4 regions of the Bradyrhizobium sp. USDA 4011 genome follow, and region 3 is predicted to be linked to each of the others. Evidence: riboswitches for the same ligand, from Rfam matches in the RefSeq annotation. Region 3 holds a riboswitch; each other region holds the start of a gene.
The links. Region 3 has a riboswitch for cobalamin ahead of ACVW1C_RS28040 (ribonucleoside-diphosphate reductase subunit alpha). Riboswitches for the same ligand answer to the same signal wherever they lie in the genome.

Region 1: another riboswitch for cobalamin. It lies ahead of metE (5-methyltetrahydropteroyltriglutamate--homocysteine S-methyltransferase); the one in region 3 lies ahead of ACVW1C_RS28040 (ribonucleoside-diphosphate reductase subunit alpha).
Region 2: another riboswitch for cobalamin. It lies ahead of ACVW1C_RS05690 (DUF1636 family protein); the one in region 3 lies ahead of ACVW1C_RS28040 (ribonucleoside-diphosphate reductase subunit alpha).
Region 4: another riboswitch for cobalamin. It lies ahead of ACVW1C_RS22155 (TonB-dependent receptor); the one in region 3 lies ahead of ACVW1C_RS28040 (ribonucleoside-diphosphate reductase subunit alpha).

The regions. Positions count from the first base shown of each region.
Region 1 covers NZ_JBSSGG010000001.1:6,348,812-6,353,021, reverse strand. Annotated here, with positions in the region: gene metE (5-methyltetrahydropteroyltriglutamate--homocysteine S-methyltransferase) at 1-2,077, opposite strand, end outside; cobalamin riboswitch at 2,177-2,378, opposite strand; gene ACVW1C_RS29965 (nodulate formation efficiency C protein) at 3,785-4,210, shown strand, end outside.
Region 2 covers NZ_JBSSGG010000001.1:1,185,543-1,189,752, forward strand. Annotated here, with positions in the region: partial or broken gene cobN (cobaltochelatase subunit CobN) at 1-1,018, opposite strand, end outside; gene cobW (cobalamin biosynthesis protein CobW) at 1,018-2,052, opposite strand; gene ACVW1C_RS05690 (DUF1636 family protein) at 2,049-2,423, opposite strand; cobalamin riboswitch at 2,517-2,732, opposite strand; gene cobO (cob(I)yrinic acid a,c-diamide adenosyltransferase) at 2,769-3,422, shown strand; gene ACVW1C_RS05700 (cobyric acid synthase) at 3,434-4,210, shown strand, end outside.
Region 3 covers NZ_JBSSGG010000001.1:5,945,637-5,949,846, reverse strand. Annotated here, with positions in the region: gene ACVW1C_RS28040 (ribonucleoside-diphosphate reductase subunit alpha) at 1-2,745, opposite strand, end outside; cobalamin riboswitch at 2,860-3,070, opposite strand; cobalamin riboswitch at 3,192-3,392, shown strand; gene metE (5-methyltetrahydropteroyltriglutamate--homocysteine S-methyltransferase) at 3,507-4,210, shown strand, end outside.
Region 4 covers NZ_JBSSGG010000001.1:4,732,601-4,736,810, forward strand. Annotated here, with positions in the region: gene ACVW1C_RS22155 (TonB-dependent receptor) at 95-2,299, opposite strand; cobalamin riboswitch at 2,481-2,678, opposite strand; gene ACVW1C_RS22160 (FecCD family ABC transporter permease) at 2,791-3,834, shown strand; gene ACVW1C_RS22165 (ABC transporter ATP-binding protein) at 3,831-4,210, shown strand, end outside.

The sequences.
Region 1 (4,210 bases), 400 kb from region 3:
TCTTCGAACGCGACGTCTCGATCGAGATGACATCCGCATCCATTGCAGCAATGGCGTCGATGATGTCATTGAACTCAGAATAGCACATATGCGTATGAATCTGGGTTTGATCTGCAACGCCTGATGAGCAAATGCGGAAGCTGTCGACGGCCCATTGAAGGTAGGCCGCCCACTCCGATCGACGCAACGGCAATCCTTCGCGGAGGGCAGCTTCGTCGATCTGGATCATGCTCGCACCGGCTATCTCGAGATCGCGGACTTCGTCGCGTATCGCCAGTGCGATCTGCCGGCAGACCTCGCCTCTTGGAATATCATCGCGAACAAACGACCAGTTCAAGATCGTTACTGGCCCGGTCAACATCGCCTTCACCGGCTTGCTGGTCAGTGATTGCGCGTAGAGCCACCAATCCACAGTGATCGGTTTTGGCCGCGAAACATCTCCGAATAGGATCGGTGGCCTGACACAGCGCGAGCCATAGGATTGCACCCAACCATTCCTGGTGAATGCGAATCCGGCGAGTTTCTCGCCGAAGTACTGCACCATGTCATTGCGCTCAAACTCGCCGTGCACGAGCACGTCCAGACCAATATCCTCCTGCCAACGCAGAGCGCGCGCAGTCTCCTCCTTGAGGAATTTGTCGTACTTCTCGTCGCTCATGGCGCCTTGCGAATGTGTCGCGCGGGCATTACGGACCTCTGGGGTTTGCGGGAAGGATCCGATCGTCGTGGTGGGAAAGGCAGGTAGTCTAAAGCGCTTGCGTTGGATCTCGGCTCGACGGACAAATGGGCTGGCGCGCCGGCGCATGGCCTCGTCGATCGCTCGCATCCGCACCGCAAGATTGGCATCACGGATCTTTGGTGAAGTCCGACGGCCAGTCACGGCCGACTGCGATTCAGCAAGACTTTGAGCAACATTCTGATCACCCGCGAGTGCCCGCGCCAGGATCGCAAGCTCACGCATCTTCTGTACCGAAAAGGCAAGCCAACTCTTGAGATCGGATGCAAGTCCGGTCTCGAGTTCAACATCGACGGGCACATGGAGCAGCGAGCAGGACGGAGCGATCTGAACACGATCCCTGCCTAGCTTCGCAATGGCGGGATCCAGTTGCTGGCGGAGCGCCGACAGGTTCGACCGCCAAACATTTCGTCCGTCGACGACGCCGAGGGACATGACGAGATCACTTCGCCGAGCAGCAATGATCCGGTCCAACAGGTTCGGTGCGCGAACCAAATCCACGTGCAGTCCGGCAACGGGCATGTTCAAAGCTGTGTCCAGATTATCGCCGAGATCGCCGAAATAGGTCGCGACCATAATCTTGACGTTTGGTACTTCCCTGGCGAGCCGATCATAGACGTGCAGCAAAGATCTTCGCGTCCCCTCCTCCAGATCCAGGACCAGGCAGGGCTCGTCGCATTGAACCCAGTTTGCTCCCCTTTTGCCTAGTTCTTGCAGAACCTCGATGTAGACCGGTAATAGCTCATCCAGGAGTGACAGCGGCTGGAACGCAGGATCCGGACTCTTGCCAAGCTTCAAGAATGTGACCGGCCCGATCAGGACAGGGCGCGTCTGGAACCCCAGGGCCTTGGCTTCCTCATACTCCTCGATAGGCTTGCGAGAGGATAGGCGGAACGTCTGTCCCCGATGAAATTCAGGAACCATGTAGTGGTAGTTGGTGTCGAACCACTTGGTCATCTCCTGTGCGGGCGCGCCAAATCCGCCCGATCCGTGGCTGCAACTGGTATTCTGGCGATCGCATTGTGAACCGCGCGCCATGTCGAAGTACGTCTTGAGCGAAACCGATTCGATTTCCGACGCGTAGACTTCCGGGATGGCACCAACCATGACAGAGGTGTCGAGCACTTGGTCGTACAACGAAAAATCGTTGGACGGAATGACGGTGACACCGAGGGATTTTTGGCGAGCCCAGTTCGCAGCACGCAGGCCAGCTGCGTCCTCGAGCAATTGCTGTTCGCTGATTGCGCCGGTCCAGTAACTTTCAAGCGCGCGTTTGAGCTCGCGTCTCGGACCGATCCGAGGCGTTCCAAGCGTGGCAACCGGAAGGGAGAGAAGAGACATAGCGCTAACCCCGTAGTTGGGGGCAAAGGCGTTGGCGGACGCAAGCAGGATCGCCCCAGCGGCGGCGGCTTGGCGCACCACCGGGACACCCCGCCCGTGGACGTATATGTGGTCGAGGCAGGTCTCCTGGCTCGCGGGTCATCGCTGCTGTCCGGCCTTCCCGAAGCTGTACGGGCTTCAGTGACTTTGTTGGACAGCGGCTCGTCGCTTACAGTTGCGGGGGCAGCGCCGGCATGTTCACCGGCTTCCCTCTTAGCTCCGAATCCAGCGGGAGCGGAGAACCTCTACGATTTGGATTATCGGCAAGAGACCTCTTCCGTCAACCTCTAAGATGACTCTCTCACGTCACTGCCGCCATCATCAGTGATTCAAATGACCATTTAACGTCGAAAGTTGACCACGGTTGGAAGCCCCTCCAATAGATGCACTCTCCAATGTATGTGACGAAAGAATTGTCGAAGGCGCAAGTCACGGCGCTTCGAGTGGCATTTCGGTCTCTCGGCAGTCAAGAACCGCGCCAGGGACAAAACACCTGCGAAAACTCCATCGGGCATACCGGGCGCGCATATTGATCTGCGAACCAACCAATCCTGGTAGGCGATTTGCGGTCTCTGATGCCGATAATACTCGGGCATGCATATCGATTCACCTCAACGAACACCGGGATGCCCGCAATGACAACGGCTGTTCGGAGCGCCGTCGGCGTCCTTGCTGTCACCGCCTTTGCGGTCGGCCCGTTCGGGTGGCCTGGTAAGAGCGTTCATGAATCAATCCGTCAGACAGATGCTCTCGAGAATGTTGAGCAACTCGAGAGAAAGCTAGCGTGACTTGATCGTTTCTCGCTTGCCGGCTGTCGCGACTGGAAACGGCTCATCCAACCATGAATGCGGCGCCGAGGCAGCTGGATTGAGCAGACCGCAACATCGTGCGCGTAGGTAGAAACGCGCGCACCCTATCATCCGCCTGCCTGAGAACGCGCTTCTGACGATTCCACACGCCCGGCGGTGATGAGCGATTTTTGCTTATCATCAAATTACGAGCCGATAGCGATCGCAGGCGTTCGGGTGACCACACCGAACCAGACGGTTCAACAGCCCTCCAAAGTGCTTCCCGATTTCTCATCCGTAAATCGGCAGCGGCCTTCACTTGGCCCTCGAAGATCGGCGCGACAAAAACTGAACAAGCCCGAGCGGATCGGCTGAATGGAAACATAGAAACGAGCGTAGGTCGGAAAGCCGACAAACACTGCACGAATCTGGCGCGATTTGCCGGCTATTTCCTGGCACGAAGGATGCAAGCTCAAGGGTGCCCAGGCTTCTCCCCCTGGGCAGGTCCAGCACGGCAAATTGGGGTTGTAGCTGGCCCACTGAAGTTAGCGGCGCGTGACTCGAGTGGACAGACAGCGCCTGCTCGCGCGGGACATCGGCGGTGCCCGCGCCACGTTGCCGCTAACTTCTTCAATCGAGCATAGCATCGAGGGCTGCCGCTTTGACGTGTGGATGAAAAACCGATGGTCCGGCCGTTATGAAGAGAATGTCTGCAAGAGGCGTGCTTTGTCTCTGTCAATCGCTAGTTTTCCTTGCTGGGCTGGTTGCGACGGGCAACACTGCGCGAGCCGGCGAAAGCGCGCTTGTCGAACGAGTCAAGTCAACCTGGCGAGCGCGAGACGGTGAGACAATCGAGCACATTGTCTCCAAAGTTTCGAAAGTGGCGCAATTCGTCCCTCGAAACTGGGGAATCGCCGAAGGCATCGACCACACTGAGTATGTTTACCTTTCCTGGACCAGGCATCAGGATAACAGATCAGACGAACATTACGTTATTACATGGAAGGTCGGGACCGACGGAAAGATTGAAGTTGCGTCTCCCTATGCAAAGGCTATCGAATTCGGCTGGCGCGCCCTGGCGCTTTCACTCATCGCCAGTGAAGTCACCGACGGCGAAAAAGACGCAAACCTTCGTTTTCTGCATGATCCGGTCAATTTCAACTTTGTCACGACCGCGCAAGGCAAGCTCGGCGATCTGCTCCGACGCGGCCGCTGTCACATCATCGAACCTGTAGTCGTGGATTACGTTGAGGCGGCGAATGACAAGCCGACCGAGAAAGCGGACCGGTGGCGCGTTCTGCTGTTG
Region 2 (4,210 bases), 4.8 Mb from region 3:
ACTGCAGATCGGGATCGCGCTCACCGGGCGATTTGAAGCTCACGACACCTGTGAACAGGCGGCCGTCGACCTCCGGCAACACCACATGCATCGCGAGATCGCTGGGCGACAGGCCGCGCAGCGACAAGGCCCAATCCTCACGCTGCGCCGTCGACAGAGCGACCTGGAACACCGGGCACGATGCGGCATCGAACGGCGTCGTACCGTCGTCACCCGCCGCGGAGAACGCGGTCACGTTGACGATGGCGGCCGGGCTGCATTGCGCGAACTGAGCGCGCAGCCAATCGGCGGCGCCCGCCGCCTTCAACGAGGTGACGAACACGCCGTGGGCATCGAATCCCTTCGCGCGCAAGGCATCGATCAATGCATCGACCGGTGCCGTATCGCCGGCCGCCAGATAGGAGCGATAGAAAGTCACCAGCACAAGCGGCCGGCCATCCGATGCCGGCAGCGCCGCAACGGCACCGCGCCGCGAATCGTAGACGCCGATCTCGGGAAGATCGATCTCGCCGACGACCGGCCCGGCATAAAGGCCAGACGCCAGCGCCAGTTGCGCGATCACGGCCTGTGCGGCAACCGGGCCGCCCTTGTCGCACAGCACCTTGAGCCGCCGGAGCGTCGAGACCGGCAGCGTTGAAAATTCATCCAGCCGCAAATCGTCGCGGCCATCCGCCGGCAGCACCACCAGGGCGATGCCATGTTCCTTCGCCAGACGATGCACCGCGGCCAGCCCGTACGACCAATAGGGCTCGCCGCCGATCAGCCGCACCAGGATGCCGCGCGCCTGCGACAGCGTTCGCTCGATATAGGTATCGACCGACAGCGGGTGGCGCAGCTCCGCGAGATTGGCGAGCCGCAGCGACGGCAGCGCGGCGCGGCCCCGCCGCCAGCCGGCCGCGAACGCGGCGAGATCGCTGTCGGAAAACGACAACACCACGAGATCGGCCGGATCCTGGCCGAGGTCCCTTGGCGTCGCGGTCTCCTCAAGGCCGCGGCTCTCGCGGAAGACGACGTGCATCAGACACCTAGTCGCGCCCGGATCGCGGCTTCATCGATGTCGCCGTGTTCGCCGATCACGACGAGCTTCGACTGCCGCGCCCGCGCGCCCCAGGGCATGTCGAACTGATGCCTCACCCGCTCGCCGACCGATTGCACGAGCAACCGCATCGGCTTGCCTTCGACCGCGATATAGCCCTTGGCGCGCAGCACGTTCTGCTCGCGTGCCAGCCCCTTGATCGAGGCGACGAGCGCATCGACATCGGCGATCTCCGGAAGATCGATCACCACGGAATTGAAGTCGTTGTGCTCGTGGTCGTCCTCGCCGTCATGGTGGGACGGCCGGGACGCGAGGTCGTCCTCTGCCGCGGCTTCAAGACCGAGGATCACGCGGGCGTCGATGGCGCCGTCGACGATGGGCAACATCGGCACCTCGCGCGGCATCTCGGCCGCGATCACTGCCTTGGCCGCCTTGATGCCCTCGGCTCCGGCGAGATCGGCCTTGGTCAGCAGCACGATATCGGCACAGGCGATCTGGTCCTCGAACACTTCGGACAGCGGCGTCTCGTGATCGAGATTGTCGTCGGCCGCGCGCTGCGCATCCACCGCGGCGGGATCAGGCGCAAAGCGGCCGGCGGCAACGGCCTCCGCATCGGCCAGCGCGATCACGCCGTCGACCGTGATCCGCGAGCGGATCTCCGGCCAGTCGAACGCCTTCAGCAACGGCTTCGGCAGCGCGAGACCCGACGTCTCGATCACAATGTGATCGGGCCTCACAGGGCGCGCGAGCAACTGCTCCATGGCCGGGATGAAATCGTCGGCGACGGTGCAGCAGATGCAGCCATTGGCGAGCTCGACGATGTTCTCGGTCGGGCAATTGGCGTCGGCGCAGGACTTCAGGATCTCGCCGTCGACGCCTTCGCTGCCGAATTCGTTCACCAGCACCGCGAGCTTCTTGCCGTTGGCATTCCGGATCAGATGCTGAATCAACGTCGTCTTGCCGGACCCGAGAAAGCCGGTCACGACGGTGACCGGAACCTTGGCGAGCGTCATCATTCTGCGGCCTCCGGCACGACGGCGATGGGCGGAATGCGGGCAAGCGATTGCTTGCGAAAGATTTCCGGGCGGCTGCGCCACGGCACGATGCCGTCGGGCGCCGCGGCATAGGCGGAGGCGCCGGCGATCACATCCCCGGCATTGTCAGCGGACAGGCGGCCGTAGACATAGGACCATCGCCCCGGCGCGCTGAGTGCGACCGAGCAGCCCTGGCTGCAAGCCGACAGGCATTCGACCGGAACCAGATTGACGTCATCGGGCACGCCGGCCTCAACAAGCGCGGCATGCAGGCGCGCACCGGGCGCGAGGTCGCCTTCGGCCAGCGTCTGGCCGGCGCGACAGGTGATACAGACATGAAGTGTAACGCTCATCGCCCTTCCTGGATTGACTGCGGGAAGCGATGAGGCACACGAACCTGACGTGAGCAGGTTCGTTCCCCGTCGCGGAACACCCCGTCCGCCGGTCTCAAACACACTGCGTCGGCAGGTCTCCCGGCTTGCGGAGTAGGATTTCTCCCGTGATGCCCACCTTCCCGACTCCATCAGGGAATCAGTGGCTTGGGCATCTCTCCGGTCACGGTCGCGGGGGCGGCTGCGCTTCGGGCAAACCTTGCGGTCCAAGCCCTATCGCATTCCCTCTTCGCCTGTCGTAGGACAGGAACCAACGCATGGCCACCATTCGTCCTGGCCTCGCACTTGTCAAGCCGAAGGAACGTGATGATTTCTGATGGAAACGACGCTGACGATGGCGACGTCGGCACCGACCCTTCGCTGGATGCACGCCATGCGGCCAAAATGGCGAAAAAGAAGGTCGCCCGCGACAAGATCATGGCGACCAAGAGCGGTGAAAAGGGCCTGATCATCGTTCATACCGGCGCCGGCAAAGGAAAATCCTCCTCCGCCTTCGGCATGATCGTGCGCTGCGTGGCGCACGGCTTTCCCTGCGCCGTGGTGCAATTCATCAAGGGCGCCTGGGATACCGGCGAGCGCCGGCTGCTCACCAGGCATTTCGGCGATCTCTGTCAATTCCATGCGATGGGCGAAGGCTTTACCTGGGAGACGCAGGACCGCGCCCGCGACATCGCGGCGGCGCAGGCCGGCTGGGAAAAAGCCAAGCAGCTGATCGCGGATCCGAGCCTGCGGATGGTGGTGCTCGACGAGATCAACATCGCGCTTCGGTATGACTATCTGGCGATCGCCGATGTCGTCGAGTTCCTGACCACGTCGAAGCCGCCGATGACGCATGTCGTGCTCACCGGACGCAACGCCAAGGAGGAGCTGATCGAGATTGCCGACCTCGTCACCGAGATGACATTGGTGAAACATCCGTTCCGCTCCGGCATCAAGGCCCAGCCGGGCGTCGAGTTCTGACTGTCAGCACCATGGCGCGCGCATTGATGATCCAGGGAGCCGGCTCGGACGTGGGCAAGTCGCTCATCGTCGCCGGCCTCGCGCGTTCCGCGAGACGACGCGGCCTGCGCGTGCTGCCCTTCAAGCCGCAGAATATGTCCAACAACGCCGCCGTGACCGTCGACGGCGGCGAGATCGGGCGCGCGCAGGCGCTGCAAGCGCTTGCCGCCGGCGTCGAGCCGCACACCGACATGAACCCGGTGCTGCTGAAGCCCGAGACCGACCTCGGCGCCCAGGTCATCGTGCACGGCAAACGGATCGCGACCGCACGCGCGCGCGAATATGCCGCCATGAAGCCGTCGCTGATGGGCGCGGTGCTGGAGAGCTTTGGGCGCCTGAAACAGCGCGCCGACCTCGTGCTGGTCGAAGGCGCCGGCAGCCCCGCCGAGGTCAATCTGCGCAAGTCCGATATCGCCAACATGGGCTTTGCGCGCAAAGCTGGCGTGCCCGTGGTCTTGGTCGGCGACATCGACCGCGGCGGCGTGATCGCGCAGCTCGTCGGCATCCAGGCGGTGATCGATCCCGATGATGCCGCGATGATCCAGGGCTTTGTCATCAACAAATTCCGCGGCGATCCGACGTTGTTCGACGACGGCTACCGGCTGATCGAAGCCCGCACCGGCTGGCGCGCCTTCGGCGTGCTGCCCTGGTTCGTTCGCGCCGGCGAGCTTCCGGCCGAAGACGCACTCGGGCTTGGCGAGGCGCGCAAGCCCGGTCAGTGCAAGATCGCGTTTCTGGCGCTGTCGCGG
Region 3 (4,210 bases):
GACATGCGTCGCGCTACGCGAACGCAGGTAGTAGGTGGTCTTCAGTCCCAGCGACCACGCCAGACGATACAGCGCGTCGAGCTTCTTGCCGGAGGGATTGGCAATATAGAGGTTGAGCGACTGCGCCTGGTCGATCCATTTCTGCCGCCGCGCCGCCGCCTCGAGCAGCCAGCTCGAGTCGATCTCGAACGCGGTCGCGTAGAGTGCCTTGAGGTCGTCGGGGATGCGGTCGATGGAGCCGACGCTGCCGTCGAAATATTTCAGGTCGTTGACCATCACCTCGTCCCACAGCCCGCGCGCCTTGAGGTCGCGCACCAGATAGTCGTTCACGACCGTGAAGTCGCCGGACATGTTGGATTTGACATAGAGATTCTGGTAGGCGGGCTCGATCGACTGGGCGACGCCGCAGATGTTGGAGATCGTCGCGGTCGGCGCGATCGCCATCACATTGGAGTTGCGCATACCGACCGACGTGACGCGGCTGCGCAGAATCGCCCAGTCACGCGTCGAGGTGCGATCCATTGCGACGCCGCCACGGGCGTCGGCAACGAAGTCGATCGAATCGATCGGCAGGATGCCCTGGCTCCACAGCGAGCCCTCGAACGAGGGATAGCGGCCGCGCTCGGCGGCGAGATCGCTGGAGGCCCAGATCGCATGGTAGGAGATTGCCTCCATGCTGATATCGGCGAAGGCAACCGCCGCGTCCGACGCCACCGCGATCCGCAGCGCATGCAGCGCATCCTGGAAGCCCATCAGGCCGAGACCGACCGGGCGGTGCCGCAGATTGGAGCGGCGCGCCTCCGGGATGGTGTAGAAGTTGATGTCGATGACGTTGTCGAGCATCCGCATCGCGGTCGTCACTGTGGCCTTCAGCCTGGCGTCGTTGAGCTTGCCGTCCTGTATGTGGTTGGCGAGGTTGATCGAGCCGAGATTGCACACCGCAGTCTCGTCGTCAGACGTGTTCAGCGTGATCTCGGTGCAGAGGTTCGAGGAGTGGATCACGCCGGCATGGCGCTGCGGCGAGCGCAGATTGGACGGGTCCTTGAAGGTGATCCAGGGATGGCCGGTCTCGAACAGCATGGTCAGCATCTTGCGCCAGAGATCGACGGCGCGAATCTGCTTGAACACTCGCATCTCGCCGCGCGCGGCCTTGGCCTCGTAATGGGCGTAGCGTTCGGCGAACGGCTTGCCGTAGAGATCGTGCAGGTCCGGCGTCTCGTCGGGCGAGAACAGCGTCCACTCGCCGTCAGCCTCGACGCGCTGCATGAACAAATCGGGCACCCAGTTCGCGGTGTTCATATCGTGGGTGCGGCGGCGGTCATCGCCGGTGTTCTTGCGCAGATCGAGGAATTCCTCGATGTCGACGTGCCAGGTCTCGAGATAGGCGCAGACCGCGCCCTTGCGCTTGCCGCCCTGGTTCACCGCGATCGCGGTGTCGTTGGCGACCTTGAGGAACGGCACCACGCCCAGGCTCTCGCCATTGGTGCCTTTGATGTGCGCGCCGAGCCCGCGGACGCGGGTCCAGTCATTGCCGAGCCCGCCGGAATATTTCGCCAGCAGCGCGTTATCCTTGATCGACTTGAAGATGCCGTCGAGATCGTCAGCCACGGTGGTGAGGAAGCACGATGAGAGCTGCGGCCGCTGCGTGCCAGAATTGAACAGGGTCGGCGTCGAAGCCATGAAGTCGAACGACGACAAGAGATTGTAGAACTCGATCGCGCGCCCCTCGCGGTCGATCTCGCGCAGCACCAGACCCATCGCAACGCGCATGAAGAATGCCTGCGGCAGCTCGATGCGGTTGCCCCGAACGTGCAGGAAATAGCGGTCATACAGCGTTTGCAGCCCGAGGAACTGGAACGACAGATCGCGTTCCGGCTTCATCGCCGCCGCAAGCCGCGCCAGATCGAAGCGGCCGAGTTCGACATCGAGCAGTTCGGCCTTGATCCCGGTCTTGATATAGGCCGGGAAATACTCGGCATAGCGGCTCGCCATGTCGGCCTGCGAGGCGCTGGTCGGCATATCAAGCACATAGGACAACACCTCGGTGCGCAGCTTGTCGAGCAAGAGGCGCGCGCTGACATAGGTGTAGTTCGGCTCCTGCTCCACCAGGGTGCGCGCGGCCATCACGGAGGCGAGCGCCAGTTCATCCTGGCTGATGCCGTCATAGATGTTGCGCTGGGTCTCGGCGATCAGGGGCGCAGCATCGACGCCATCGAGGCCGGCGCAGGCCTCGTTGATGATCAGCGCCAGCCGGGCGTGGTCGAGCGGCACCTCGCTACCGTTCGGCAATGTGATGTGAATGGCCGGCCCGGCCACAGGCTGGGCCACCGCCCTCGCCGCGTCCTGCTCAGCGCGCTGCCTCGTGCGCTCCTCACGATACAGCACATAGGCGCGCGCCACCTTATGGTGCTCGCTCCGCATCAGCGCGAGCTCGACCTGGTCCTGCACGTCCTCGATGTGGAAGGTGCGACCTTCGCTCATGCGACGCGTCAGCGCACTGAGGACCTCGGCGGTGAGCTGCTCGACAACCTCATGGACGCGGCGCGATGCGGCGGCGGTGTGCCCCTCGACCGCCAGGAACGCCTTGGTCATCGCAACCGAGATCTTGCTGGCGTCGAATTTCGACACCGTGCCATTGCGGCGGATCACCTGCATCGGAGGAGCGGCCTCCGGCGCGGCAAGCACTTCCGGACGCAGCAGGATGAGTGGCGCTGGCTTTGTTTCGCGATCGAGAGAGAGTGACATCGTGCAGACCCCGTGACGTTTGTTGGGGCCGGATGTCAGGGGACGCTGCATCATCCCGGCGGCAACGCACCGGCATGGCTGTGCAAGCGACCGCCGGGACACCCCGCCCGTGGACGTAATTTCGGTGTTACGGCAGGTCTCCTGACTCGCAGGTCGTCGTCGCTCCCGTGTCTTCCCGATGCGGACGACGCATCAGTGACGTGATTTCGGGAACAACTCGCTGCTTACAGTTGCGGGGGCAGTGCCGGATTTTCGGTGAGATCACCGGCTTCCCTCTTAGCCACCATGCTTTGCGGCATGACGGACCGTAACAACTATATCTGGTGTGATTTGGCACACTGTGTCAATGGGTCGCCAGAAAATGCAGATGGCGCCTGTTGATGATGTGAACAATGTCGCTCGATCACACGTGATGCCGCCCGAGTTGACGGCCACGCGAAGTTGCCGATAAGTGGCGGCGTCGTGGTTCTCCGAGAGGCACTTTCTCCCGGAGCTAAGAGGGAAGCCGGTACAATGCCGGCGCTGCCCCCGCAACTGTAAGCGGCGAGTTGTCGTCCACTCAAAGCCACTGAGGCGAAAGCTTCGGGAAGGCCAGACGACAGCTAGGACCCGCGAGCCAGGAGACCTGCCTCGACAACATGAACGTCCTCGGGCGGGGTGTCCCGGTGGTGCGGTTGCGACCCCGCACGCGCTTTTCCCGCGTCTTGCGGAGTCCAGACGTGTCACTACGGCCTTTGCCCCCAACTTTTGGGGTTAAGCCAATGTCTTCCACATCTACCTCCTCACTTGCTGTTGCGACTCTCGGCACGCCGCGGATCGGTCCGCGCCGTGAACTCAAGCTTGCGCTGGAAAGCTTCTGGGCCGGCGCGACAAACGAAAAGACGCTGATCGAGACCGGCGTCGGTCTGCGCGCCGCCAACTGGGCACGCCAGAAAAAGCTCGGCGTCTCGGTGATCCCGTCGAACGACTTCTCGTTCTACGACCAGGTGCTCGATACCTCGGTGATGGTCGGCGCGATCCCGGCCATCTATGGCTGGAGCAGCGGCCCGGTGCCGCTTGCGACCTATTTTGCGATGGCGCGCGGCGCTGAAGGTAGCGCGCATGACGCGTCGTGCGGTCACGCGCACCATAGCCAAGGTCATGGCGTACCGGCGCAGGAGATGACCAAGTGGTTCGACACCAACTACCACTACATGGTGCCCGAACTCTCTGCAGATCAGCAGTTCCGCCTCGCCTCACGCAAGCCGATCGAGGAATATGAGGAAGCCAAGGCCCTCGGTTACCAGACCCGACCGGTGCTGGTCGGCCCGGTTACTTTCCTGAAACTCGCCAAGAGCAAGGACGCCGGCTTCGAACCGCTGTCGCTGCTGGACCGCCTGCTTCCGGTCTATATCGAGGTACTGCGCGAGCTTGCCCGCCGCGGCGCCGAATGGGCGCAGATCGACGAGCCCTGCCTGGCGCTCGA
Region 4 (4,210 bases), 1.2 Mb from region 3:
GGTCAAATCAGCAGCCGGAATTCTACCCCAGTTCGCCGGTGCTTGTAACGTAAGGAGATGGGCGCGGCCGGTCACACCCGCCGCGCCGGATAGCTCAAAACGTCGCGCCAGCCTTGACCATGTAGGTGCGGCCGGGCAGCGGATAGGCCGAGAAGCGGCCGGCCGTGAACGAGCTCGCGATGGCGTAGTCGTAGTAGAGCGCGTTGAACAGATTGTTCACGCTCAGCGACCAGAAGAAGCGGTCGTATTGCCCGCTGAGCTTGAGATCGGCGGTGGCGTTGCCGGGAATCCGGTTCTGGGTGTTGGCCTGGTCGTTGTCCATGATGCGCGAGCTCCAGGCCCGCACCGTGGCATCGAACACCAGATAGTTCTGCCAGATATTCCAGGTCACGCCGAGATTGCCGGTATAGCGCGACACCAGCGGCACGTCGTTGCCGGTCCACATGCCTTCGCGGAAGACGGCGCGGGTGATCGCCATGCCGCCGCGCAACGTCACGGTGTCGCTGACCTTGAGCGAGGCGCTGGTCTCGGAGCCGTAGCGGCGGGTGGGGTCGAGGTTGACGTTGTAGAACAGCACCGGGTTGAAATGGATCTCGTTCTCGAGATCCATCAGATAGACGCTGGTCTGGACCTGAAACAGGTTGGTCTTGACGCGGAACCCGCCCTCGACGTCCTGCGATGTCTGGGTTCTGAGCTGGAAGTTTTGCGGGATCGGGGCGAAGGTCAGCGGATCGAATGACGGACCCGACGCGACGCGCTCGTCGACGTCGGGCGTGCGGAATGCGCGCGCGGCGCGGCCGAATACCGAGAAGGTGTCGGTGAAGCGATGCTCGGCGCCGACATGCAGCGCGTATTGGGTCTCGTTGCTGTCGAGCGGCGCCGCCTGCGCGTCGAAGGCGAACGGTGCGTTCGGGTCGTAGCGGTCGCGTGCCGAGACGCTGGTATTCTGGACGCGCGCGCCGTACGAGAAATCGGTGGTCGGCAGCACGCCCAGTGTATGCTGCCAGTAGCCGGCCACGGTCTGCTGCTCGATATTGTAGATGTGGTAGGGATCGACGCCCTGATAGGCGCCGCGTGCCTCACGGAACGTCGAGTCGTAATAGTCGATGCCGGTCAGGACCGTGGACGGCATTCCCAGCATCACGTTCTTGACGCTGAGCCGCGGCGTGATCGACCAGGTCTGTAGCGCGGCATCATTATAGGTCGAGGCGAAGCTGATGGTCGGCACGGTGCCGAAGAAGCCGCTTTGCGTCTCGCGCTGGCGCCAGCCGCCGTCGACGATAAGGTCGACGCCGTTCATCAGCGTCTTGGTGAAGCCGGTGGTGACGCTGGCGGTTTGCTGATTGGCATAGTCAAACGGCGTCGCTGCGCCTCTGCGATTGGTGAGCAGCTCGTTGACGCCGATCGACGGATCGACCAGTCGTCCGCCGGGCAGGCCGAGCTTCTGGTCGCTGCCGGTGACGGTGAGGAAGGCGGTGAGGTCCGATGTCGTGTAGTTGACGTTGCCGACGGCGTTGCGCTGGTCGAGCGCGTTGTTGACGCGGTAGCCGTCGGACTTGATGCCGTTGCCGTAGAACGAGGTCGACCACGGGCCGGAATTGAGCGCCGCGGACACCGCGGCCATGCGGGTGTTGAACGAGCCGAACCCGCCTTCGGCCCGTATCGTCGCCGGTGGACCGCCAGCGCCGGTCTTGGTGATGATGTTGACCACGCCGCCCACCGCGTTGTCGCCGTAGAGCACCGCGCCGCTGTTGCCGCGCGTGATCTCGACGCGTTCGATCGAATCGAGCGGGATCGTGGTGAGATCGAAGCCGGCCTTGTCGACGTCGTTGAGCCGTCGGCCGTTGAGCAGGAACAGGGTGTTGTCGGAGGCGAATGCGCCGAAGCCGCGCAGGTCGACCGCGGTCTTGGCGCCGTTCGGGCCGCCATAAAGCGATTGCAGCTGCACGCCCGGCACCTGCGCGAGAATCTCGGGCAGCGACTGCACCGGCGAATGCGCGATGTCGTCGGCGGTGATCACGGTCGAGGAAGAGCCGACAATGCCGGCGAACTGGCGGCCGCCGCCGCCGGTGCCGCCCGTTCCGGTGGCCGGTCCGGTCCCTGTCGAGCCCGATCCGCTCCCGCTGCCCTGTCCTGTGCCCGGCGCCGGGCGGCGCGGGGCCGGCGCTTCGTCCGCGGCCGGCCTGGCGCGCGTGACATTCTGGTCGCCCGGCTTGGTGATTTCGATGGCTGGCAGCTGATCGGGAGAGGGCGCCTGCTGCGCCCGTGCGGTCGAGAGAACGATTGTCGGCACGATCATCGTCGACGCGAGCAGAAGCGCGCGGCGGCGCCGGGAAGAAGAGTTGGAGAACATCTAGGTGAGACCTCGGTAACGTCAGTGGCACGTCACCGCGAACCAGTCTCACCATCGTGCTCGCAGGCTCAGCTGCTTGCAGCCTCAGGTGAAGCTCATGCCTGTACTCCCCGACCGGCATCTTCGCGTGTGACCACGGCTGACGGCAGGTCTCCTGGCTCGCGGGTCGTTACCCTTCGTCGCCTTCCCAGGACCGAGACTCCCAGTGGCCTGTGACGAAGGATTCACCGCATACAGTTGCGGGGGCAGCCGCGGCGTTGAGGAGGTTTCCCCGCACCGCATTCCCTTTTCATCTCATGAAAGAACCGTCATGTTCATCTAGGGTTCGGCCGGGCGGCAAAGTCAATCCGGCGGACGTCGGGCGGGGACGACGCGGCCACGGTTTCTGTCGAGTGTCGCTTGTCTGCCACGGCGATCGCTGTAAGAGCATGGATCCAATGAACGTGCAGGATTTTGCCTTGGCGGCCGAGGTCGCGGCGCGGCGCCGGTGGGGCGCTACCGCGGCGCTGCTCGCGCTCGTGGTCCTGCTGCTGGTGCTCTCGCTCGGCATCGGGCCGGTGCGGCTGTCGCCGCTTGCGGTGATCGAGGCGCTGTTCGGCGGCGGCAGCGACGTGGCGCAGGTGATCGTGCGCGAGATCCGGCTGCCGCGCACCATCCTGGCGTTCGCGATCGGCGGTATTCTCGGGCTATCGGGCGCAGCGCTGCAGGGCCTGCTGCGCAATCCGCTGGCCTCGCCGTCGTTGTTCGGCGCGCCGCAATCTGCGGCATTCGGTGCGGTGCTGGTGATTGCGCTGGGCCTCGCCGATGTGCGCTCCTACGCGCTGCCGGTGGTGGCGATCATCGCCGCGTTCGGTTCGGTGCTCGCGCTGCTGGCGATTGCCGGCCGCAATGCCGGGCTTTTGATCCTGATCCTCGCGGGACTCGCGATCTCGAGCTTTGCGGGGGCGGCGACGGCGCTGGTGATGAATCTCTCCAGCAATCCGTTCGTGGTGCTGGAGATCGCATTCTGGCTGCTCGGTTCGCTGGAGGACCGCAGCTTCCAGCACGTGGCGCTGGCGCTGCCCTTCATCATCGCGGGCGCGGCCATCCTGCTCAGCCAGGCGAGCGCCTTCCGTGCGCTGACGCTCGGCGAGGAAGCCGCGCAGAGTCTCGGCGTCGATGTCGGGCGGCTAAGGTTGCTCGTGATCGCGGGTGTTGCGCTCGGCGTCGGCGGCGCGGTCGCGGTCACCGGCACGATCGGCTTCATCGGTCTCGTCGCACCGCACCTGATGCGCCCTCTGATCGGTCACGATCCGGCGCGGCTGCTGGTGCCGAGCGCGCTCACCGGATCGGCGTTGCTGCTCGCCGCCGATATCGCGGTGCGCATCATCCCCTCGACGTCGGATATCAAGGTCGGCGTGCTGACCTCGATCATCGGCGTGCCGTTCTTCCTCTATCTGATCATGCGCGAACGCCGCGCGCTCGGCGGAGGCGTGGCATGACGCTGCTCTCCGCCACCGCGCTCAATGCCTCGCTCGGCAGCCGCAAGGTGCTGCACGATGTCTCGCTGTCGCTGGAAGCGGGCCATCTGGTTGCGCTGGTCGGCCCGAACGGCGCCGGCAAGACCACGCTGCTGCGCGCACTCGCCGGGCTGATTCCATCCGACGGCGAGATCCGGATCGCCGGCGACGCGCTGGCCTCGCTGCCGCTGCGCGAGCGGGCGAAGCGTTTCGCCTATTTGCCGCAGGGGCACATGGTGCACTGGCCGCTGCCGGCGCGCGATATCGTCGCGCTCGGCCGCTATCCGCATGGCGCGACCGATCCGGCGCGGTTGTCGCCGAGGGATATGGAGGCGGTGCTGCGCGCGATGCAGGCGGT